DNA from 2 places in the Thioalkalivibrio sp. ALJ15 genome. Region 2 is predicted to be linked to the other one. Evidence: predicted binding sites of a transcription regulator. Region 2 holds the regulator's gene; the other holds the start of a gene.
The links. Region 2 encodes FliA, which starts transcription of late flagellar genes. Its sites were predicted from a motif close to GCTAAAGTTNNNNNNNNNNCNGCCGATA; they were not measured.
Positions count from the first base shown of each region.

Region 1: the regulator FliA is predicted to act here: its motif matches at 8,670-8,697, upstream of G015_RS14450 (flagellin).

Region 1 is NZ_KB912060.1:94,701-106,454, reverse strand. Features, by position in the region: gene cbiB (adenosylcobinamide-phosphate synthase CbiB) at 1-741, shown strand, start outside; gene cobD (threonine-phosphate decarboxylase CobD) at 830-1,792, shown strand; gene G015_RS0111770 (cobyric acid synthase) at 1,789-3,276, shown strand; gene cobU (bifunctional adenosylcobinamide kinase/adenosylcobinamide-phosphate guanylyltransferase) at 3,273-3,797, shown strand; gene cobT (nicotinate-nucleotide--dimethylbenzimidazole phosphoribosyltransferase) at 3,954-5,015, shown strand; gene G015_RS0111755 (histidine phosphatase family protein) at 5,012-5,584, shown strand; gene cobS (adenosylcobinamide-GDP ribazoletransferase) at 5,694-6,464, shown strand; gene G015_RS0111745 (YIP1 family protein) at 6,539-7,168, shown strand; gene G015_RS0111740 (hypothetical protein) at 7,357-7,854, opposite strand; gene G015_RS0111735 (nucleotidyltransferase family protein) at 7,851-8,150, opposite strand; gene G015_RS14450 (flagellin) at 8,776-10,179, shown strand; gene G015_RS14150 (flagellar protein FlaG) at 10,255-10,689, shown strand; gene fliD (flagellar filament capping protein FliD) at 11,184-11,754, shown strand, end outside.
Region 2 is NZ_KB912059.1:400,697-412,450, forward strand. Features, by position in the region: gene G015_RS0111105 (ParA family protein) at 1-589, opposite strand, end outside; gene motD (flagellar motor protein MotD) at 586-1,503, opposite strand; gene G015_RS0111115 (flagellar motor protein) at 1,511-2,254, opposite strand; gene G015_RS0111120 (chemotaxis response regulator protein-glutamate methylesterase) at 2,255-3,361, opposite strand; gene G015_RS0111125 (chemotaxis protein CheA) at 3,364-5,496, opposite strand; gene G015_RS0111130 (protein phosphatase CheZ) at 5,576-6,352, opposite strand; gene cheY (chemotaxis response regulator CheY) at 6,455-6,835, opposite strand; gene G015_RS0111140 (RNA polymerase sigma factor FliA) at 6,895-7,656, opposite strand; gene G015_RS0111145 (MinD/ParA family protein) at 7,653-8,477, opposite strand; gene flhF (flagellar biosynthesis protein FlhF) at 8,464-9,714, opposite strand; gene flhA (flagellar biosynthesis protein FlhA) at 9,819-11,754, opposite strand, start outside.

The DNA.
Region 1 (11,754 bases), on a different contig from region 2:
GTCCTGGTGGTGCCCTTTGTGCTGCTGACGGTCTGGTTGCAGCAGCTCCTGCCGGTCTGGCTGGTAGGGCTGCTGGTACTGGCGTTGGCGCTGGGCTGGCGCAGCCTCGACGAGCACGCCGAGCGCGTGGCCCGGGCGCTGGAGGCCGGCGATCTGGGCCAGGCGCGGCAGCAGGTGCAGATGCTGGTCAGCCGCGACAGCGAGGCCCTGGATGTGGCGGGGGTCAGCGGCGCTGCGGTGGAGTCGGTACTGGAGAACGGCAACGATGCCCTATTCGGCACCATTTTCTGGTTCCTGGTGGCCGGTGCGCCGGGGGTGGTGCTGTATCGCTTGGTGAACACGCTGGATGCGATGTGGGGCTACCGCAATGCGCGTTACACGCGCTTTGGCTGGACCGCGGCGCGGCTGGATGACCTGCTGAACTGGGTCCCGGCGCGCATGACCGCGCTGGCCTATGCCCTGGCCGGGCGCACTCGCGATGCCCTGCAGTGCTGGGGCGAGCAGGCCGCGGCCTGGAAGAGCCCGAACGCTGGGCCGGTAATGGCCGCTGGGGCGGGCGCACTGGGGCTGGTGCTGGGCGGTGCCAGCCAGTATCACGGCGAGCGTCAGTGGCGTCCGCGCCTGGGGATGGGCGCGGCACCGGATGCCGCCGGCATCCGTGCGGCGATGGGGCTGGTAGATCGGGCGCTGGCGCTGTGGATGGGCGTGCTTGTCATCGGGGTGAGCCTTGCGATCTTCTGACCCGAACAGAGCGCGGCCGGCACCGACCGGGGCCGTGCTAACCCAGGTGCATGGTGGCGGACTGCGCGCAGCTGCCAGGCATTACGGGGTGGCGCCGGAGCAATGGCTGGACCTGTCTACCGGCATCAACCCGCACGGCTATCCGCTGCCCATGCCCCCGGCGGACGTCTGGGCGCGCCTGCCGGAGCCCGACGACGGTCTGGAGGCGGCCGCGGCGCGGTACTACGGCTGCAAAGGGCTGTTGCCCCTGGCGGGCTCGCAGGCGGCCATCCAGCTGCTGCCACAGCTTCGCCCAGCGGCTGCTCGGGTTGGCCTCCTCGCGCCCAGTTACAACGAACACGCGCGGGCCTGGCGCATGGCCGGGCATCGGGTCGAGGCGCTTCCTGCGCTTGGCGACGCGGCGCCGGCCGCGATCGAGGCACGCCTGCCGCAGCTGGATGTGCTGGTACTGGTCAACCCGAACAACCCGACTGGACTGCGCGTGACCGTGGAGACGCTGCTGCGCTGGCATAAGGGGCTTGCGGCACGCGGCGGCTGGCTGGTGGTGGACGAGGCCTTCATGGATACCAGCCCCCGGCACAGCCTGTTGGCGGCCGACCCGGGCACGGACCTGGGCCCGGGGCTGCTGGTGCTGCGGTCGCTGGGCAAGTTCTTCGGTCTGGCCGGGGCGCGGGTCGGATTCCTGGCGGCGGAGCCGGCGCTGCGGGCGGCGCTGGCGGAGCGGCTGGGTCCGTGGGCGCTGTCTGGCCCGGCGCGCTGGGCGGCCACCCGAGCGCTGGAGGATCGCGCCTGGCAGGAGCAGACGCGCGCGAACCTGACCGCGGCGGGTGCGCGGTTGGAAGAGCTGCTGTGGCGGTACGGAATCGCTACCGAAGGTGGCACCGCACTGTTTCGCTGGGGGCGCCGCGATGATGCGGTCGCGGTTCAGGATGCGCTGGCGCGACAGGCGATCCTGGTGCGGCGTTTCGACGACCCCGCCAGCCTGCGTTTCGGGCTGCCGGGCGACGAGGCCCAATGGCACCGCCTGGAACAGGGGCTGGAGGCGTTGTGAGCGCGACCACGCTGATGGTGCAGGGGACCACCTCGGATGCCGGCAAGAGCGTGCTGGTGGCCGGGCTGGCCCGGGTGCTGCATCGCCGTGGGCTGTCGGTGGTGCCGTTCAAGCCGCAGAACATGGCGCTGAACAGTGCAGTCACCCTGGACGGCGGCGAGATCGGGCGTGCCCAGGCCCTGCAGGCCGCCGCCTGCGGCCTGGAGCCGCATACCGACATGAATCCGGTGCTGCTCAAGCCCAGCTCCGATCAGGGGGCGCAGGTGATCATCCACGGCCGTCCTGCGGCCGAGCTGGATGCTCGTGCCTACCACGACTACAAGCCCGTCGCCCGCGAGGCCGTGCTGGCCTCGCATCGACGGCTGACCACGCAGTACGCGCATGTACTGGTGGAAGGCGCGGGCTCGCCGGCAGAGATCAACCTGCGCGCAGGCGATATTGCCAACATGGGCTTTGCCGAGGCGGTGGACTGCCCGGTGATCCTGGTCGCGGATATCGACCGGGGCGGGGTGTTTGCGCATCTGGTTGGCACGCTCGCGTTGCTGAGCGAGACGGAGCGCGCGCGGGTGCGGGGCTTCGTGATCAACCGCTTTCGCGGCGATATCTCGCTCCTGAAGCCGGGGCTGGACTGGCTGGAGCAGGAGACCGGCAAGCCGGTGCTGGGCGTGATCCCGTATCTGCACGGGCTGTACCTGGACGCCGAGGACGCCCTGCCGCGCGAGGCGGTGCCGGAGAAGCGTGCGGATGCCCTGAAGGTCGTCGTGCCGGCCCTGCCGCGCATCTCCAACCATACCGATTTCGATCCGCTGCGTCTGCACCCGGGTGTGGACCTTCGCTTCGCCGGCCCGGGCGAGTCGCTGCAGCCGGCGGACCTGGTCATCCTTCCGGGGTCCAAGTCCGTGCGCGACGACCTCGCCTGGCTGCGCGAGCAGGGCTGGGAAGACGAGCTGCAGCGCCATGTGCGTTATGGCGGCAAGGTGCTCGGGATCTGTGGCGGCTTCCAGATGCTGGGTCGTGCCGTGCACGATCCTGACGGCGTCGAGGGCCGGCCGGGCTCCACGCCGGGGCTGGGCTGGCTGGACATCGAGACGCGTCTAGCACCGGAAAAGCGCCTGGAACGTGTTCACGGGGACCGTGTGCTGGGCCGGGAGGCCCGCGTGGAGGGCTACGAGATCCATGCAGGAGTGACGACCGGCCCCGGACTGGATCACCCGCTACTGGAGCTGCAGCATGGCTCGGACGGCGCGCGCAGCGAGGACGATGCCGTGGCGGGGACCTATGTCCACGGGGTATTCGATACCTCCGCTGCCGCCGAGGCTTTGCTGCACTGGGCTGGCATGCGCAATGGGAAGGAGCACGGCGAAGACCTGGCGACCGCACGCGAGCGCGGCCTGGAACGCCTGGCCGATACCCTGGAGGCGCATCTGGACCTGGGGCGCATCCTTGCCCTGCTGCGGACAGGGAAGACGGAGCCTGTGACATGAAGACGCTGGTGCTCGGCGGCGTGCGTTCCGGCAAGAGTCGGCTGGCGGAGCAGCTGGCCGATGCCAGCGGCCTGCACGTGACCTATGTCGCTACCGCGCGTGCCGACGACGCCGAGATGGCACGCCGCATCGAACGCCACCGCGCCGACCGGCCCGGTGACTGGGACCTGATCGAGGCCGATACCGGCCTGGCCGCCGCGCTGGAAGAGGCCGCAAGGCCAGATGAGTGCCTGCTGGTGGATTGTCTGACGCTGTGGCTGACCCAGCTCCTGTGCACCGAGGACGAGGCCCTGATCGAACGCGAGCGGGAGGCCCTGATCGCCACCGTGCCGCGCCTGCCGGGCACCCTGGTGTTCGTCTCCAACGAGACGGGCATGGGCATTACCCCGATGGACGCGCTGTCCCGCCGCTTCGCCGACGAGGCGGGCTGGCTGCACCAGCGCCTGGCCCCCACGATGGACCGCGTCGTGCTGACCGTCGCCGGCCTTCCTCATGTGCTCAAGGGTGAGCCGCTGGAATGAATAGACCAACGCGCGAAACAGGCACCGTCATTGCGAGGCGCGCAGCGTCGAAGCAATCGGCCCGGGGTGAACTGACGGATTGCCACGTCGCCTTCGGCTCCTCGCAATGACGGGCGTCATTGATGAAGAGTGTTGGTTTCAACATCGGAGGAACACGTGACCGAAGACTGTGACTGGCTGCAGGTGCCGCCGGCGTCCCTGAGTGCCGACGCGCGCCAGGCGGCCGCCGAGCGGCAGGCCCAGCTGACCAAGCCGCCGGGTTCGCTCGGGCGGCTGGAGGCGATCGCCGAGCGCTTGGCCGCCATGCAGGGCGTGGGCCAGCCCACGCTGGAGCGGGTTCATGTCGCGGTGTTCGCTGGCGATCACGGTGTGGTGGCGGAAGGCATTTCGCGTTTCCCGCAGGCCGTGACCGCGCAGATGGTCGCGAACTTCGCGAACGGCGGTGCGGCGATCTCGGTGCTGGCGCGGCACCTGGGCGCGTCCATTGAGGTGATCAACCTGGGTACCGTGGCCCAGCCACCGGCCGTCAGCGGTGTGCAGCAGCTGAACCTGGGCCCCGGCACCGCAAACCTGGCCCGCGAACCCGCGATGACGCCGGCGCAGCTGGAACGCGCGCTGAACGCCGGCCGCCAGTGTGCCGAGCGCGCGCGGCGGAGTGGCACACAACTGTTCATCGGCGGCGAGATGGGCATCGGCAACACGACCGCTGCGGCTGCACTCGCCTGCTCAATGCTGGACCTGCCGCCGGTCGATCTGGCCGGGCCCGGCACGGGCCTGGATGCAAATGGGGTACGCCACAAGGCCGAGGTGATCGAGCAGGCGCTGCGCACCCACGCCGCGGTGCGCGGCGAGGCACTGGGCAGCCTGCGCTGTCTGGGGGGGTTCGAGATCGCGGGGCTGGCCGGCGCTTACATCGCCGCGGCGCAGATCGGGCTGCCGGTGCTGGTGGATGGTTTCATCAGCACCTCGGCGGCGCTGGTGGCCGAGCGACTTTGTCCGGGTACGGCGGACTGGTTTTTCTATGCCCACAGCTCGGCGGAGCCCGGCCACCAGCGCCTGTTGGCTGCGCTGGCGGCCGAGCCGCTGCTGGATCTCGGCATGCGCCTGGGCGAGGGCAGTGGGGCGGCCACGGCCGTGCCCCTGCTGCGCCTGGCCTGCGAGCTTCACGCCGGCATGGCGACCTTCGCCGAGGCTGGCGTGTCGGGCGATACCCCATGACCAAATCGGTCCGTATCGGTCTGCTGCGCCACGGCGAGACGACGGGTGCCGGCTTTCGCGGGCGCGGCTGCGATGATTCGCTGACCCCGGAAGGCGAGCGGGCGATGTGTGCGGCGTTCGAGGCTTCGGGCGAGTGGGATCGTGTCGTGTGCTCGCCACTGCAGCGCTGCCGGCTTCCGGCCGAGGGCTTCGCCCGCGCGGCCGGGCTCCCCGTCCAGTGTGATCCCCGCCTGCAGGAGCTACATTTTGGGGACTGGGAGGGGCAAACGGCCGAGGCCCTGATGCAGACGGACGCCGAGGCGCTGGGTCGGTTCTGGGAAGACCCGTTCGGCTACCCGCCACCCAACGGCGAAGACCTCGGCAGCTTCCGCGACCGGGTGCTGGCCGGCTGGGAGCAGAGCGTGATCGCGCCGGGCGGTCGTGTCCTCGTCGTCACCCACGGCGGGGTGATTCGCCTGCTGCGTGCACAACTGGAGGGCTGGCCGTTGGAGAAGCTATTGTCGATCGAAGTGCCGTTGGCCTCTTTGCACGTTGTCGAGCCGGGCCAGCGCGAGGAGATGCCCTCGTGATCAAGCAAAACAAATGTAGGAGGCCAGCCCTCTGGCCGATCGGGAATATGCCAACGCCCCATCGGCCAGGGGGCTGGCCTCCTACAGCAGGAATGGAAGGGGGGGCGCAATGAACTCGGTATTAGCCCCCTTCTGGCTGGCCCTGCAGTTCCTGACCCGCGTGCCGACGCCGGCGCAGGAGCCGCGGCCCGAGGACCTCGGCCGTTCGGTCCTGGCCTATCCGCTGGTGGGGCTGATCCTGGGTCTGGTTCTGGTGCTGGTGGGGATCGGGCTTTCCGCGATCCCCGGAGCGCCGGTGTTGCTGGTCGCGGCGCTGGTGCTGACCTTCTGGGTCGCGCTGACCGGCGCACTGCACCTGGACGGGCTGGCGGACACGGTGGACGCCTGGGTCGGCGGTCAGCGGCACCCGGAGCGGGCCCAGGCGATCATGAAGGACCCGGCCTGTGGCCCGATGGCGGTCGCGGCGCTGATCCTGATCCTGTTGCTGAAAGGTACGGCGCTGGTGGCGGTGGTCGATACCGGCGCCTGGGTCGCGCTGCTGCTGGCGGTGCTGCTGGGGCGCGTGGTGCCGCCGGTGCTGTTTCTGACTACGCCCTACGTGAACCCCGTCGGATTGGGCGCGGACATGGCCAGGCACCTTCCACGCAGCGCCGCCATCGGCGTTGTCGCAGTCTCGGCTGCCGTGGTGCTGGTGCTCGGCCTGCTCTCCGGCCTTTGGGGGGTGATACCGGCGTTGCTCGCCGCTGGGCTGACGCTGTGGGTGGCAACGCGCGTACTGAGACACTGGCTGGGAGGCTTCACTGGCGACACGGCCGGTGCGACGCTGGAGCTGGTGGAGACCCTGACCCTCGTGATTCTGGTGCTGACGCTCGCGGGCTGAGCCCGGGTCGATCAGGCCAGGGTCAAGGCAGACGTTGTCACGAAACCGTCACGGGATTGCCACATACTGACGGGATGAGCTCATTCCCCTCTCGCCTGAACCCGGGCCTTCTGGTCCTGCGCACGCTGACGAACCCCCTGCGGGCGGTGCGGGAGGTGGGCGAACTGGAGGCGACACCCCCCTGGTGGCAAACCTTTCTGCGTCTGGCGCTCCCGGTGCTGCTGGTCAGCGTGATTGCCAGCCAGTGGCTGTACCAGGTCATCCCGACCGGGCTGCCGCCGGAGGCGATGCCGGGGGCCTGGGGCTTCGGCGTCTACAGCGTGCTGGCGATGAGCATCGGGGTGCTGGGTCTGGCCTGGTCCGCGCACTACCTGACCGAGCTGTTCCAGGGCTACTCCCATCCGGACCGGGCGATGCTGGCGGTGACCATCGGCCTGCTGCCCGCCTGGGTGGGCAAGGTCGCCGCCGCCTTTCCCTGGCCGTGGGGCAACACGGTCGGCCTCCTGCTGATCCTCTACAGCTTGTGGCTGCTGTACTGGTCGCTGCGCGGCATCCTCGGGCTGCGCCGCGGCAATCGCATTGGCCTGTTCGTGGCCACCGTCTTCTGCGGCGCCTTCATCACCCTCATCTTCGGTTGGCTGCTGATGGACCTGATCCCCGGTGCTACCCCCGAGACCCGCATCGGCACCACCTGGCTGATCTGAGACCCCTCGTTCGCGGGATAACACTCGTAGGAGCCCAGCCCTCTGGGCGATGGGGGGGTTGGCCAGCCCCAATCGGCGAGAGGGCTCGCCTCCTACTGTAGCGGGATCACACCTGGGGGAGATGCTGATCTAATCGCCCGATGGGCAGGGGCTTGTGACGCCTCAAGGAAACATTGATCAGTGTTTCCTTAATGGCTGGCGGGCCCGATCCTCAGGTGCTCCTGCGCGTAGGTGCGCAGGGTCTGGTAGTCGGTGTGCATCTGGTCGGTGAAGTGGCAGGCGCGCTGCAGGGCCGGGGCCAGGTCGGCCGGCTTTTCCATGTATTCGTGGACCAGACGGTTGCGCAACTGGCGCATCTGCAGCCACGCGTCGGCGTTCTGGATGAGGCCGAGCTTTTCCAGACGGGACAGGTTGTCGATAGCCGGACCCGCGTTCTCCCCGGCACAGGCGAGAAACGCCGGGATGAACTTGTCCATGATGGTGTCCTGCATGCGACCGAACTTTGCGCCAAAGGATTCAAGCCGGTCCACCCCGGTGTCGCTGGCGAGCAGCGCCTGAACGCGGTCGGGATCGACGGTGCAATCGCCTTCAAGCAAGCGTTCTCTCACCGCCAGCAGGTGCTTGTCCTCACGATCCACCAAATCAATCAGCCGCGCGAGCCGCTGCGGTGGCGTCGCGACGGTCACAGGGCGACACCCGTGCGGTCGGCATGCGCATCGATGGGGCGGTGCGGCGTCCCGCGTGGATGCACCACGATGTCCACACGGCGTTCGCCCAAGCGGCGTTGCAATGCCGCAGACAGCCGAAGTTCCCGGTCCAGCAGGTCATTCGGGGTGCCGTCTGCCTCGATGTAGAGGTCGATGTCGCCACCGCGCGCGGTATCATCCACGCGCGAGCCGAACAGCTTCACGTGTGCATCCGGCCCGAATGCACGGGCCACTTCCTCGCGGATAATCGTCTGTTGTTCGTCGCTCAGGCGCATCGCTCAAGTATATCAAGGCCCTGGGCACATACCCGAACCGTCTCGCCTTCAACCACCACCGTCATCCCGCGAACCCACCACACCCCTGTCATTGCGAGGAGCGCAGCGACGAAGCAATCGGTCGGGAGCAACAAGGTGCTGGAATCAAGCGGCTTGCCACATGCAGCCGATTGCCACGTCGCCTACTGCTCCTCGCAATGACGGGGTGAAATCGCCACCCTTGAGGGGCCGGGGCGCGGCGCCCGTTTCCGTACCATCCTGCCACCCGAGTCATCCCGGAAACCGCGCAGCGGTTATCCGGGATCTCGGCGGTGGGGATTGGCAAGGCCAGTGGGTATGCCCGGCGCGTGAGATCCCGGCTCTCCGCTTCGCTGCGGCCGGGATGACCGTGTTGATGGGGGCTGCGGGCAGGATAACGACAGGGGCGTACTGGTCGCGTTCAGGAGGGCGCTGGAAAGCGTTGCGGCGGGTGGGGTGGCAAGGATTTGCCGGGGGTATGAAAAAAAATAGTGATGTAGGCCTAAAGGTTCTGTGGGGGAGGTCGTTAAGGGTCCTGAGAGCGGGGATCGTCCCGTTCACCAGAACCGCCCGAGGCGGTGACGAACGACTCTACAGGAGAGCGATCATGTCCCAAGTAATCAACACCAACGTTCTTTCCCTGAACGCGCAGCGCAATCTGGGCAACTCCCAGGGCGCGCTGGCCCAGAGCCTGGAACGTCTGTCCTCGGGCCTGCGTATCAACAGTGCCAAGGACGACGCGGCCGGTCTGGCCATTTCCGAGCGCTTCACCTCCCAGATCCGCGGCCTGAATCAGGCGGCGCGCAATGCCAATGACGGTATCTCCTTCGCTCAGACCGCGGAAGGCGCGCTGGGCACTGTTGGCGATGCCATGCAGCGAATTCGTGAACTCGCAGTCCAGTCCGCCAACGATTCAAATTCCGCATCAGATCGAGAAGCACTGAACAACGAAGTCCAGCAGCTGATTGAGGAGATCAATCGGGTTGCGGATTCGACGGAGTTTAACGGTGAAAGCATTTTGAATGGCGAGCTGGAGGATCTGGTCTTCCAGGTGGGAGCCAACCAGAACCAGACCATTTCAGTCGATGGTGTGGATGCCCGAGGTTCCCAATTGGGTTCGGGCGCGCTGGCCACTGGAGAATCGCTGCGGAATGACGGGGATCTGTTTGACGAAGGTGATCTGGATGTCGACGGAGATACCGACATTACGATCAATGGCCGTGCGGTTGATCTCGATGGCGCTGGCGACTTGGACGATGTTGTTTCTGCTATCAATGAGCTAACAGAGTCCACTGGTGTGGAAGCGGCCCGCGCCGAAGAGGTAGTCACGGAGGGATTGGAATTCACGGCTGGTGATGGTACTGCAACGTTCACCGTTGGTGACGACACCTATAACGTGGACATGTCGGGGATTGAAGATGCTGAAGACGCGGTAGACGAACTCAATCGTGTATTGTCCGATTCGGGTATCGTTGCGAGCCTCAACGACGATGATGAGATCGTGTTCACCTCCGATAGTGACTTTTCAATCTCGGTTGATGCTGATGGCGAACCCTTGGAGTTCGGCAATATCGGGCATGAGGACGATGTCGAATTTCTGCGTGGGATCGAGTTGACTGGACCGCTGGGCGATGAGATTTCTGTGGGCGGAGAGAATGCCGGCGATCTGTTCGGTACTGGGCTGGAAACGGAACAGCAGTCCCTGAACAACGTGAATGTTCTGACGCGTGAGGATGCCACCGATACGATTGGCGTGGTCGATGATGCGCTGCAGCAAATCAGCGGGCTTCGTGCCGAATTGGGTGCGGTGCAGGTGCGCTTCGAGAACACCATCGCCAACCTGGAAATCTCCTCGGAGAATCTGTCGGCCGCCCGGTCCCGCATCATGGATGCCGACTTCGCATCCGAGACCGCCGAGCTGACCCGTGCCCAGGTGCTGCAGCAGGCGGGTACCTCGGTGCTGTCGCAGGCCAATGCGGTTCCGCAGAACGTGCTGGCCCTGCTGCAGTAAGCTCGATCACTCGAGCTTCCGAGTTGAGGGTGGGTGGCGGTTTCGCCATCCACCCCTTCTGACGAGGACAGTGTCATGAGTGATGGTATTGGAAGTATCAGCTCGCCACTGGTGGCTGTGAATGGCCGAGGTGCCCAGGGTGGAGAACGTATGGCCACCGGTATGGGGCAAATAGCCAAGGAAGGTGGCTCGGCGGTGTCGGCCAGCAGTGGGTCTGGTGCTTCGCGGGTGGCCGAGCAGGCCGTGGCGGAGCGTACCAAGCCGGCGGAACCGGTCGAGGCTTCGGACATGGAGCGTGTCGTGGAGTCGATCAATGCCTATTTGCAGTCGACGAAGCGTGCACTGGAGTTCAGCGTGGATGACGTCAGTGGCCGGACCGTGATCACCGTAATGGATGGTGATCGCGAAAACGTGATCCGGCAGATCCCGCCGGAGCAGATGCGGGCCCTGGCCGAGCAACTGCGCGACGAGCAGACGCTGGATGGGACCGGGCTGGTGGACCGGGCCTAATGGCCGTGGTTTTACCCGCACGTTTGATTTGTTGTTGAGCCGGGCCCGGTAACGGGTCCGGCTTTTTCGTTCCCGTCCCCCGGTATTCTTGCCCGGCAGGTCCTCGGCCTCTCTTTTCCTGCGCGGTACGCTCAGGCCGTCATCCCGGCCGGAGCGCAGCGCAGAGCCGGGATCTCGGGGGCTGGTGCCACCCCGGCAGTGTGGGTTGGTCACGCGCCGGAGATCCCGGATAACCGCTGCGCGGTTTCCGGGATGACGGTAGTGGCGGTGTGGTGTGATCGGGGGATGGTTGTGCCGGTGGCGGTGGTGGGCGCTGGCTTATGGTTGTTCGCAATGACCGGTAAGGCCTGCGGCTGGAGGTTGGGCCTTGGGTGTGGGGTATGCCTGCCGGTTTTTTCTGCGCGTGGCTCAAGATTTGGGCTAGGCTGTCGTAATAGCAAGTACAAGCACGTGCATGGGGCCCGAGACGTCGGGTGCCGAGGAGCGGAAAGACGATGGCAATCAGTTCACTGGGTGTGGGTTCCGGGCTGGATCTCAATCAGATCGTCGGGGACCTGGTCAACGCGGAGCGCGCGCCGCGCGAGGAGCGTCTGGATCGCCGCGAGCAGAAGGTCGAGGCACAGATTTCGGCATTCGGGGAACTGACCAGCAGCGTTGACCTGCTCGGCTCATCGCTGTCTTCGCTCGCGGGCTTCGAGCCGCAGCAGGTGGTATCAGTCGGTGACGAGAGCGTCGCCCGCGTAACCACGGATGGCACTGCCGAGAACCGCAGCTTTTCGCTGGAGGTGGAGCAACTGGCGCAGGCGGAGATTCGTGCGACGGCTTCAGGCGCGTTTGCCGATGGTGACGAAGAAGTGGGCGCCGGCCAGCTCACGATTCAGGTGGGCGATAACGACGTAACGCTGGATATCGAGGAGGGCATGACCCTTCGCGATGTGCGTGATGCGATCAACGAATCCGGCGCGGGTGTCGCCGCGTCCATCGTGAACGACGAGAACGGCGCTCGGTTGGTTTTTGAATCGGGTGAGACTGGCGCGGCCAATACCATTGGGATTTCGGTAACCG
Region 2 (11,754 bases):
GCGCGGCACGCGTGCGTCGATCGAACAGGGTGGGAATGATCCGGTACTGCAACTCGGCCTTGCGCGACTTCTGGACCATTTTCAGGGTATTGATCATGCGTTCCAGGCCCTTGAGGGCAAGGAACTCGGTCTGCACCGGGACCAGCAGCTCGTCACAGGCCGCCAGGGCATTGACCATCAACACGCCCAGCATGGGCGGGCAGTCCATCAGCACGTAGTCGTACTGGTCGGCGACCTGCTCCAGCGCCTGGCGCAGCACCAGGCCCATCCCGCTGCGCGTACCAAGCTGACGGTCGAGTGTGGCCAGTGCCGTACTGGCCGTCAGCAGGTCCAGCCCCGGGAACCGGGTCTCGCGGATCAACCCCCGCGGATCAGGACGCTTCCCCTCTGCGCACTGGCTGAACAGCTCGTACACACCGCGGGTGGCGGTCTCCGGGTCGTGGCCGAAATAGGCCGTCAGCGAGCCATGGGGGTCGACGTCGACCATCAGGACGCGCTGTTCCGGACCCGACAACAGGCCACTCAGGGTGACTGTGGTCGTGGTCTTGCCCACCCCGCCCTTCTGGTTGGCCACCGCCCAGATCTTCACTCGGTATCCCCCTCGTCCCCATCCATCGTTGGTGCACCCGGCGCGAGCGGAAGGTCTTCGCGCAATTGCTCGGGTTCCTGCGCCCCGTCTTCGCGCGGGCGCGCGCCGGGCAGGACCACGATGGCCACCCGCCGGTTTTCCGCCCGTCCTTGCTCGGTATCATTGCTCGCGACCGGACGATGCTCACCATATCCCAGGGCCACCAGATTCTTCGGCTCGATGCCCGCGTCTTCAAACACGCTCACCACGGCCGCGGCACGCCCCGAAGAAAGCTCCCAGTTGGAAGGATAGACCGCCGTCTGGATCGGGACATTGTCCGTATGGCCCTCCACGTGCACCCGCGACACCCGCGGCGCGAGGATCGCCCCGACCTCGTCCAGCAGGGCCCGGGCCTCGGGATTCAACGTAGCCGAACCGCTCCCGAACAACAGCCGACTGGTGATCTCGATTTCCAGCCAGTACGCCTCGCGGCTTACCCGGAGATCACCCTCCTCGATCAAGGGGGCCATCGCCATTTCCAGCTCGTCGGCGACCTCGGCCAGTGCCTCCAGGAACTCCTGCAGCTCGTCATCCGTACCCGCATCGTCCAGTAGCCCGGATAAGGCCATGTCGATGGGTGCTACACCGTCGTCAACGATGCCGGGCTGCACATCAATCGGAACCAGCGCGCGCATCTCGTCCAGGGACTGCTCACGCGACACCGTCGGTTCTCCCACCTGGATCGGATCGGTCTGCGCCGGTGCCCGGAAGGCGTCCACCAGCGACTCCGACAGCACACGATACTTGCCGTCATCCACCGAGGAGATCGCGTACATCACCACGAAAAACGCCAGCAGCAGCGTGACCAGGTCGCCATAGGGGATGGCCCAGGCCTCGTGATTCTCCGCTTCTTCTGGGCGTTTGCGCCGGGCCATCGCGACCTCACTCGTGGATGAAGCCGCTAAGCTTGCTTTCAATGTTGCGGGGGTTTTCGCCCTCGGCGATGGAGATCAGCCCCTCCATCAGCATCAACTGGTGCTGCGAGCGTTTCTGGATGATTGATTTCAGCTTGTTCGCCACCGGCAGGAACAACAGATTCGCCGACGCAATCCCGTAGATCGTGGCGACAAAGGCCGCGGCAATCCCCGCTCCCAGCTTGCTGGGGTCAGCCAGGTTCTGCATGACCGCCATCAGACCCATCACCGCGCCGACAATGCCAAGCGTCGGGGCGTACACCCCCATGCTCTCGAATACCTTGGCCCCCTGGGTATCAAAATGCTCGCGGTTGTCCAGATCCGCCTCGAGGATCTGGCGGATGGTCTGCGGCTCGGAGCCATCCACCAGCAACTGCAGCCCCTTGCGCGCGAATTCGTCGGTCTCCTCGTCGGCCAGCGTCTCCAGACCCAGCAGCCCTTCCTTGCGTGCCACGTTGGACCACTCCACGATGCGAGCCAGCATCGCCTCGTTGTCGATCCGCGGCGGCTTGAACGCCCAGGGCAGAATGCGCATCCCGTGAAGAAACACCGCCATGCGCGCCTGCACGAGGGTTGCCCCCAGCGTCCCCAGGACCACGATCACAAACGCGGCCGCGTTCCAGAGTGCGCCCAGACCACTCCCCTTCGCGATACTCCCCCCGAGCACCGCGACGAGCCCCAGGGTGATCCCGATGAGGCTCAGGATATCCATCTAGCAGAACCCCTTGACCAGTGCCGGACCCACATCCGGCAACGGATACACCTGATCCACGAGCCCGGCCTCTGCGACTGCAGCCGGCATCCCATACACCACCGAGGTGGCCGCGTCCTGTGCCCAGACCTGCGCCCCGGCGGTCTTCAAAGCCCGCGCACCTTCGCGGCCATCTGCGCCCATCCCGGTTAGCACCACGGCGAGCACCTGCCCGCGCAAGGCCTCGACCGCCGAGCTGAACGCGGCATCCACGCTGGGCTTGTAGATCGTGCCCAACGGGCTCTCGGTCACGCGCACCGTTGTCTGGCTGCCGCGCTCCAGCGTGGTTTGCAGACCGCCGGGGGCCAACAGGGCCACCCCAGGGCGCATGACATCGCCATCCTGTGCCTGCTTGACCCGAATTTGGCACATGGCGTCCAGGCGCTCCGCGAAGGCCGGCGTAAAGCTCGCAGGCATGTGCTGAATCAGCAAGATCGGCTGTGGGAAGTTCGCCGGCAGGGCCTTGAGCACTTCCTGCAAGGCCACCGGCCCCCCGGTGGACGTCCCGATCAGCACCGCGCGGACCTGCCGCAGCGGCACGGCGGGCCGACTGACCGGCGGGGCCTGTCGCTGTACCTCGGCCGCCTTGCGGTCGGACTCTTCACGACGCGCAGAAGGGCGGGCCTCGACCGCTGGTCGCACGCTCCCTGGCTGGCTGACCGAACGGGCCCGGCTGCGCGAAAGGCTGCGCACCCGCCGGCGCAGCAGCATGCGCGCGCTGTCCTCATCGGACGCGATGTCGCTGAAGCGCTTCGGCAGAAAGTCCACCGCCCCTGCCTCAAGCGCATCCAGGGTCGCCTGGGCCCCCTCGGTGGTCAGACTCGAGAACATCAGTACCGGCCGGGGGTTCTCGGCCATGATCCGGCGCACCGCGGTGATGCCGTCCATCACGGGCATCTCGATATCCATGGTCACGACATCCGGGTCCAGTTCCTTGACCTTGCGAATCGCCTCCTCGCCGTTCTCCGCGCTGCCGACGACCTCGATCCCCGCGTCGGCGTCCAGAATTTCACTAATGCGGCGGCGGAAAAACCCGGAGTCATCCACCACCAGTACCTTAACCGGCATCCTTAGCCCTCGATTGTTTGCGCAGGCCGCCGGGTGCGGCCCGCCGACGGGATCTTGTGCGTCAACAAACCCACGAGATCGGCGACATCCAGGATCAGCGCAATCCCTCCATCACCCGTGATGGTCGCGCCTGCCAGGCCCTTCACGCCCTGCAGGTTCTGCCCCAGTGGCTTGATGACCACCTCTTCCTGCCCCACCAGATCATCGACGACCAGCCCTACCTTGCGATCCGCGGTATGCACCACGACCACATGCGATTCCGGTTTGGCTTCGGGGATGAACCCCGGCTTCAACCACCGCTTGAGATAGTGAACCGGAAGCGCCTGATTTCTTACGACAATGACCTCCTGATCATCCACGTAATGGGTCTTGGTCAGATCCAGGTCCAGGATCTCCGAGACAGACGCCAGCGGGATCGCGAATCGCCGCCCGTCGAGGATGACCATCAATGCAGGGAGGATCGCCAGGGTCAGCGGCAGCTTCACCCGCAGCGTGGTCCCGACACCGATCTCGGAATCGATCTCGATGGTGCCGTTGAGCTGCGAGATCTTCGTCTTGACGACGTCCATCCCCACCCCGCGACCGGACACATCCGAGATCTCGGTCTTGGTGGAGAACCCGGCCATGAAGATGACGTTGAAGGCCTCGCGATCGGTCATCCGCTCGGCCATCGCGGGTTCCATCAGACCCTTCTCGACGACCTTGCGCCGCAGGGCCTGCGGATCCATGCCACCCCCATCGTCCTTGATCAGCAAGGCGATGTGATCGCCTTCCTGCGCCGCGCCGAGCACCACCGTACCCTTGCGCGGTTTGCCGGCCTTCTCGCGCACCTCCGGAGTCTCGATCCCATGATCCACGGCGTTGCGCACCAGATGCACCAGCGGATCGGACAGGGCCTCGACCAGGTTCTTGTCGAGGTCGGTGTCCTCGCCGAAGATCTCCAGCTCGATCTCCTTGCCCAGGCTGCGCGACAGATCGCGGATCACGCGCGGGAAGCGATTGAAGACCTTGTTCACCGGTTGCATGCGGGTCTTCATCACCGACGTCTGAAGATCCGACGTGACCAGCGCCAGCGAACTAATGGCCTTGCCCAGCTCGTCATCCACGTGCTGGGTTCGCAACATGCTCAGGCGGTTGCGCACGAGCACCAGCTCCCCGACCAGATTCATAATCTCGTCGAGACGTTCGGTGTTCACACGGACCGAGGCCTCGCCCTGAGGGGCCTGCCGGGCGCCGGCCGCCCCGGCCGCAGGCGAAGACGCCTGTGGCTTGGCTTCGGGAGCCGGCGGTTCCTGTGTCGCGCCAGCGGCTTCGGGCTCCACGCTCGGCTCTTCATGCGGGGACGACTCAGTCACAGCGGGTGCCGGCGCTGCAGTGGCAGGAGGCCCATGACCTCGTGCCTGCAACTCGTCCAGCAGGTTCTCGAACTCATCGTCGGAAATCAGGTCCTCGCCGTCGTCCCCTGGCCCGGCTGCATCCGAATCGGTGTCGGGCAACCCGGCGTCCTCAGTCGACGGCGTAGCGGAGTCCTGGGCCGCCTGCGGCGAACCATCGCCGTGCAGCGAATCCAGCAGGGCCTCGAACTCGTCATCGGTAATCTCGTCATCGGCACCGACCAGCCCCGACTCATCCCCTCCAGCCTTCGCAGTGGCTTCCACCTCGGCGGGGGGTGCCGGTTCCGGCTCCGGTTCGGGGGGCACGTCTGGCGTCGCGATTGCGGCGGGTTCGGAATTGCCGGCCACGTCTTCATTCTTGGCCATCCGCCGCAGGTCTTCGACGAGATCGGCCTCCGCGGGCGTCGGATCGACCCCGGAGCGGAGGTCGCCAAACATCACGTTCAACGTATCGAGGACCCGCAGCATGGTATCCATCAGGTGACCGTCGACCTGACGTTCCCCATTGCGCAGGAGATTAAACACATCCTCTGCGTGATGGCAGACGGTCACCAGCGGATCCAGGCTCAGAAAGCCCGCGCCACCCTTGATCGTGTGAAAGCTGCGGAATACCGCGTTCAACAGATCCCGGTCATCGGGATGCTGTTCCAGGTCGATCAGCTGCTCGTTGAGTCCTTCGAGCAGTTCCCCGGCCTCGATCAGGAAGTCCTGAAGGATTTCGTCGTTGGGGTCGATGGCCATTCGGTCTCTCCGTTCCGGTGAGGCTTGCCGTTGAGGGGTGGGCGCCGGGAAGCCGCCGATTCAGGGATCAGCGGGCTACCTAGAAGCCCAGGCTGGACAACAGATCGTCCACCTCGTCCTGTCCTTGAACGACATCCTGGCCGGAATCTTGAGTCTTCGGCACTGCTGGCCCGTGTCCACGCCGATCGCCCTCACGCCGCTCGGCATCGTCATCCAGCGTCTTCTCCGCAGCCTCGACCGTCTCCATACGCCCGCTGGACAGCCGAATCAGCGTGACCAGGTTCTCCTCCAGGTCGGTCACGAGCTGAATCACGCGCCGGATCACCTGCCCGGTAATATCCTGGTAGCTCTGCGCCATCAGAACCTCCGACAGCAGGCGGCGCAGCTCTTCGGTATCGTCGTTGGCCTGAGCAAAAAACTCGTCCAGCTCACGAGCGAATTCCCGGAACTCGTCGACCGAGAGTTGCCGATTGCGAAAACGGGTCCACTTCGCCGTCAGTTGGCCGGCCTGCTGGCTGAACGATTCGGCAATGGGGAGACTCGTCTCGATCGCGGTCAGGGTCTCGTGCGCGGCCTTCTCGGTCATCGTGACCACATAATTGAGACGCTCGCGGGCATCCGGGATCTCGGCCTGGGTCAACTCGACCAGCCGCGAATCCCCCCGGAAGCTTTGCAAGGCCTCGTGCAGGTCGCGCGTAAGCTTTCCGAGCTCGTCGAAGAGTTCCCGGTCGTAGGGGCGCGCCAGATCCTGGATCAACGCGCGCGCGGCCACCTCATCCCCTGCCTCCAGAACCTGCACGAGCTCCCGCGCGCGAGCGATTTGCTGCTCACTGATCGATTGTTCTTGGTCTGTCATCCAAAGCCCCTTGCTCGCTCCCCATCCCGAACGTGATGACCGGGATCGATCCCCCGGCCATCCATTTGTCTGGACTAGGGGACTTCGACACCGAATCCCAAACTAGCCTTGGGATTCAATGCGTTCGAATATTTTGTCGATCTTTTCCTTGAGGGTTTCCGCAGTAAAGGGCTTCACCACGTAGCCGTTCACGCCCGCCTCGGCCGCCTCGACGATCTGATCCCGCTTGGCCTCCGCCGTCACCATCAGCACCGGCATCGTCTTCAGCTTCTCGTCGGCACGAACCGCCCGCAGCAGGTCGATGCCCGGCATATTGGGCATGTTCCAGTCGGTAATCAGAAAATCGAAGTCGCCGTTCTGGAGCATCGGCAATGCCGTGCTGCCGTCATCGGCCTCTTGGGTGTTGTTGAAGCCAAGATCACGCAACAGGTTCTTGATGATCCGTCGCATCGTGGAGAAGTCGTCCACGATGAGAATTTTCATTCCCTTGTCCACAGGTCACTCCGGGATAAATGATTCATATGAGTACTAGAGCTTGGCCTTCAGAATAACTGCAAAGCCTCGCCGTCTTCGAGCCAGGAGCCCAGGCGCGCGCGCAGTCGGATAACGGCCTGACTGCGGATCTGGCTGACGCGCGACTCGGTCACCCCGAGTACCGCGCCAATCTCGCGCAGGTTGAGCTCCTCGATGTAATAAAGCGACAACACCAGACGTTCGCGTTCGGGCAAATCGCCGAGCGCGGCGGCCAGCTCCTCGCGAAACTCCCCGGCCTCGATCGTGCGCGAGGGCGAGGCCTCCTGCCCCTCGATCACCCGGTCCGCATCACCATCGGTGCCGCCCAGATCATCCAGCGCGAACAGATGGGCGCCGGCATGGTCCTGCAGCATCGAGTAGTACTCGTCGATCGGGACCTCGAGTTCCTCGGCCACCTCGACCCCGCGCGCCGCACGTCCCTCCCTGGCCTCGACCGTCTGGATCGCCTCGGCGATCTTGCGGCTGTTGCGGTGCACCGATCTCGGGGTCCAGTCACTGCGGCGTAACTCGTCGATCATCGCGCCACGGATGCGAATCCCGGCGTAGGTCGCAAACGTCGCGCCCTGCCCGCCCTCGAATTGCCGCGCGGCCTCCAGCAGGCCAATCATGCCGGCCTGGATCAGGTCATCGACCTGGACCGAGGAAGGGAGGCGAGCCATCAGATGGTGCGCGATGCGGTGCACCAGCTCGATATGTTCCGCGACGCGCTGCTCGTGGCCGGCTGCGGCCACGTTCTCGTATCCGTGGAGGCGATTACGCGTCGCCATCATGCGCTCTGCAGCATCCGTTCGACGAAAAACCCGACACCACCATCGGCACCACGGGCCACCGGCCAGCGGTCGACCGCACGGGCGAGTTCGGTAAAGGCCTTGGCCGCCGGGCTGCCCGGATATTGCTGCACGACCGGTGCCCGTTTCTGGACGGCCTTGCGCAGATGCTCGTCCATCGGGATGTAACCGGCGAGATCCAGGATGACTTCCGGCAGGTAGTTGTCGCAAACCGTGGTGAGTTTCTGCAACAAGCGCTCGGCGCCCGCGCGGTCCTGGACCATGTTCGTGACCAGCCGGAAACGCCGCATGCCATGATCGCGATGCAGCACCTTGATCAAGGCATAGGCATCGGTGATGGACGCCGGCTCGTCGCAGACGACAACCAGGGTCTCCTGGACCGCCCGGCAGAAGGTCGTGACGGATTCCTGCAGGCCCGCTGCCGTATCCACCACCAGCACATCCAGCGGCTTGGAATAGGCGCTGAATGCCTGGATCAAACCGTTGTGCTCGAGCTGCGTGAGATTCGCCATCGCCGCGATCCCCGAGGCCGACGGGATGACCTTGATCCCCTCCGGGCCCTCGATCAGCACATCCTGGAGGTCGTTCACCTGTCCGGTCACCAGGTCATGCAGGGTGCGCTCGGGTCGCAGTCCGAGCAGCACATCGGCATTGGCCAGCCCCAGGTCGGCATCAAACAGCATGACCTCGCGGCCCAGCCGCGCGAGCGCCACGGACAGGTTGACCGACACATTGGTCTTGCCGACGCCGCCCTTGCCGGAGGCAACCGCAATGACCTTCAACGGCTGATTAGTGCGTGGCATAGCGTCCTTTCCCCACCGGATGGATCATCTCCAGAACGCCCGCATCCTGAGTACGGCGCGGCGACGGCGCATTGCGGCCGGCATTCGAGAACTCCGCCAGGCTTGCATCGGTCCATCGTTCATCGCGGGAGGATCGACGCGCGGGGCCGCGCTCTTCGCCGAGCGCCCGCCGGGTCAGATCGCCCGTCTCGACCCGGTGGAAGTCTTCGGCAATCCGCTGTCCATCGCTGACAAACGTGAGCCCAAGGTGTTGATCGAGCAATACCGACAACGTCTCCCCCAACTGTTCGGCTTCGTCGAGTTTGGTCAGCACCAGCGCCGATGGCTCCGTCTTCCGGAACGCATCCAGCACCCTTCGCAGCGCCGCCGCCTGAGTGGTCGCGGAGACGACCAGCCAGCTCTCGCGCCGGACATGGTCCGGCCAGCCGGCAAATAGCGACTCGTCGCCCACCGCGGAAGGTGCCTGCCCGGCGGTGTCGACCAGAATCAGATGCCCATCCTCTGCTCGCGCGGTCATGTCGCGCAACTCGCGCGGGCTCTGCAGCACCCGCAATGACACGCCCGCCATCTGCGCGAACGCCTGCAGCTGGCGCGTGGCCCCAATGCGCTGGGTGTCCAGTGTGACCAGCGTAACCGAATCCGCACCCATACGACGGATTTGACGCAAGGCAATGCGTGCGAGTGTAGTGGTCTTGCCCACCCCCGTAGGCCCCACCAGGGCCAGCACGCCACCTTCATCCAGGATGTCCGGATGGCGGGTCGCGATCGCCCCGGAAAGGCGTGCGCGCAGCCGCTCCCAGGCCTGCTCCACCGTGCTGTCGTCGAGAATACTCCCGGCGAGACTGCGCGCCAGTGACTCGCTGAACCCACGGTCCATCAGACGCGCCTTGCACTCCGCCGCCAGCGGATGCCGCGCCGCCCACTGTGCGGCCTCGTTGTCGCTGTGCTGGCGGGTGAGCAGGCTGCGCAGATCCCGCAGCTCCTGGCGCATCGCGGCGAGCTCGGGGTCCGCGGGCCAGGCCGAGCCCGAGCCCGGGCTCGGACGCGAGGCGGATGCCGGCGCCTCACGCGGGGCATGGACCGCGTTCACCGCAGCCTGCTGCTCGCGCTCCGAGACCCCCGCATCGCCATCTTCCAGCGCCGCGACAACCTCCAGCCAACCATCGACACGGCGGCTCGACAGGATCACGGCATCCTCACCCTGCTGTTCACGCACTTGCCGCATCGCATCGCGCATGTCGCGTGCCCGGTACCGTCTCACATTCATCGCTGTTCTCCCGCTCCGCTCAAGGAAAACACTGATCAGTGTTTCCCTCTCGTATCCGATCGCTACTGTTCGTCTCAGGCACCTGTGGGCGTTGCCTGCCGGGCCGAGTCTTCCTGGCCCACCGTGGCCACCACGCGGATCCGCCGGTTATCGGGGATCTCGGTAAAGGCCAGCACCGCCAGGCTGCGCACGGCTCCGCGGAGCCACCCGGCAATCCAGGAGCGGATCTCCGGGGCCACCACCAGGATGGCCGGCTGCCCGCTGGCTTCCTGGCGCTGGGCCGCCTCGGACACCGACCGCTGCAGGCGTTCCGCCAGGCCCGGTTCCAGCCCCACGGTCTCGCCATTACTGCCCTGAAGAGACTTATGCAAGAGCTGTTCCAACGACGGGTCGAGCGCGATCAATGGCAGCTCATCGTCCGGTCCCACAAGGTCCTGCACGATCGAGCGCGACAGCGAGACACGCACGGCCGCAGTCAAAACGCCGGGATCCTGACTCTTCACGCCCTCCTCTGCCAGGGTTTCGGCGATCGTGCGCAGGTCGCGGATCGAGACCTGCTCGGCCAGCAGGTTCTGCAGCACCTTCAGGATTACCGACAGCGAGAGTGTCTTCGGCACCAGATTCTCGACCAGCTTCGGCGAATGCCGTGCCAGCTGGTCCAGCAGATGCTGGGCCTCTTCGTGACCAATCAGGCGATGGGCGTTCTCGCGGAAGACCTGCGACAGATGCGTGGCGATCACGGTGGAACAGTCGACCACGGTGTAGCCGGCGCCCTGCGCCTGATCGCGATCCGCCGGATCGATCCACAAGGCGTCCAGATTGAAGGTCGGATCCTTGGTCGGCGTGCCCGGGACGGTGCCGAACACCTCGCCCGGATTGATCGCCAGCTCGCGATCGGGGAAGACCTCGGCCTCCGCCACCGTGACACCCAGCAGGGAGATGCGATAGGCATTCGGACTCAGTTCCAGGTTGTCGCGGATATGGACCGGTTGCAGCAGGAACCCCAGCTCCTGGGAGAGCTTGCGGCGCACACCCTTGATCCGCCCCATCAGCTGACCGTCCTGGGTGCGATCCACCAGCGGGATCAGACGATAGCCGACTTCCAGGGAGACGAGGTCGATCGGCGGCACGTCGTCCCAGGTGAGATCGCGATTTTCCGGACTGGTGTCCGCCGCTTCGTCAGGCACGCGCTCCACCTCCACGGCCTGCTCGCGCTCGCGCCGCTGCATCAGGTAGGCCGAGCCAATGGCCAGCGAGGCGAGACCCAGGAACACGGCATTGGGCATACCCGGCACCAGCCCCAGCGCGGCGATCACGCCACCTGCCACGTACAGCACGCGCGGGTTGGAGAACATCTGCCCGAACACCTGCTGGCCCATGTCCTGGGTGCTGGAGACACGGGTCACGATGATCGCGGTGGCCGAGGACAGCACCAGCGACGGGATCTGCGCGACCAGACCATCGCCAATGGTCAGCAGCACGTAGTTCGTCGCGGCGTCGCCCATCGACATGCCGTGCTGCAGCGTGCCGATAGTCAGGCCGCCAATGATGTTCACGAACAGGATGAGAATCCCGGCGATTGCGTCCCCGCGCACGAACTTCGAGGCACCGTCCATCGAGCCGTAGAAGTCCGCCTCGCTGGCGATCTCCTCGCGGCGCTTGCGCGCCTCTTCCTGGGTCAGAATTCCGGCATTCAGGTCGGCGTCGATCGCCATCTGCTTGCCCGGCATGGAATCCAGGGTGAACCGGGCGCTGACCTCGGAGACACGCCCCGCGCCCTTGGTCACCACCACGAAGTTGATGATGATCAGGATGGCGAACACCACCAGACCGACGGTGTAGTTGCCGCCCACGACGAAATCGCCAAAGGCCTGGATGACCTGGCCCGCGGCGTCAGTGCCGGTATGCCCCTCCAGCAGGATCACGCGCGTGGAGGCCACGTTCAGCGCCAGGCGCAGCAATGTGGCGACCAGCAGCACCGTCGGGAAAACGGCGAACTCCAGCGGTCGC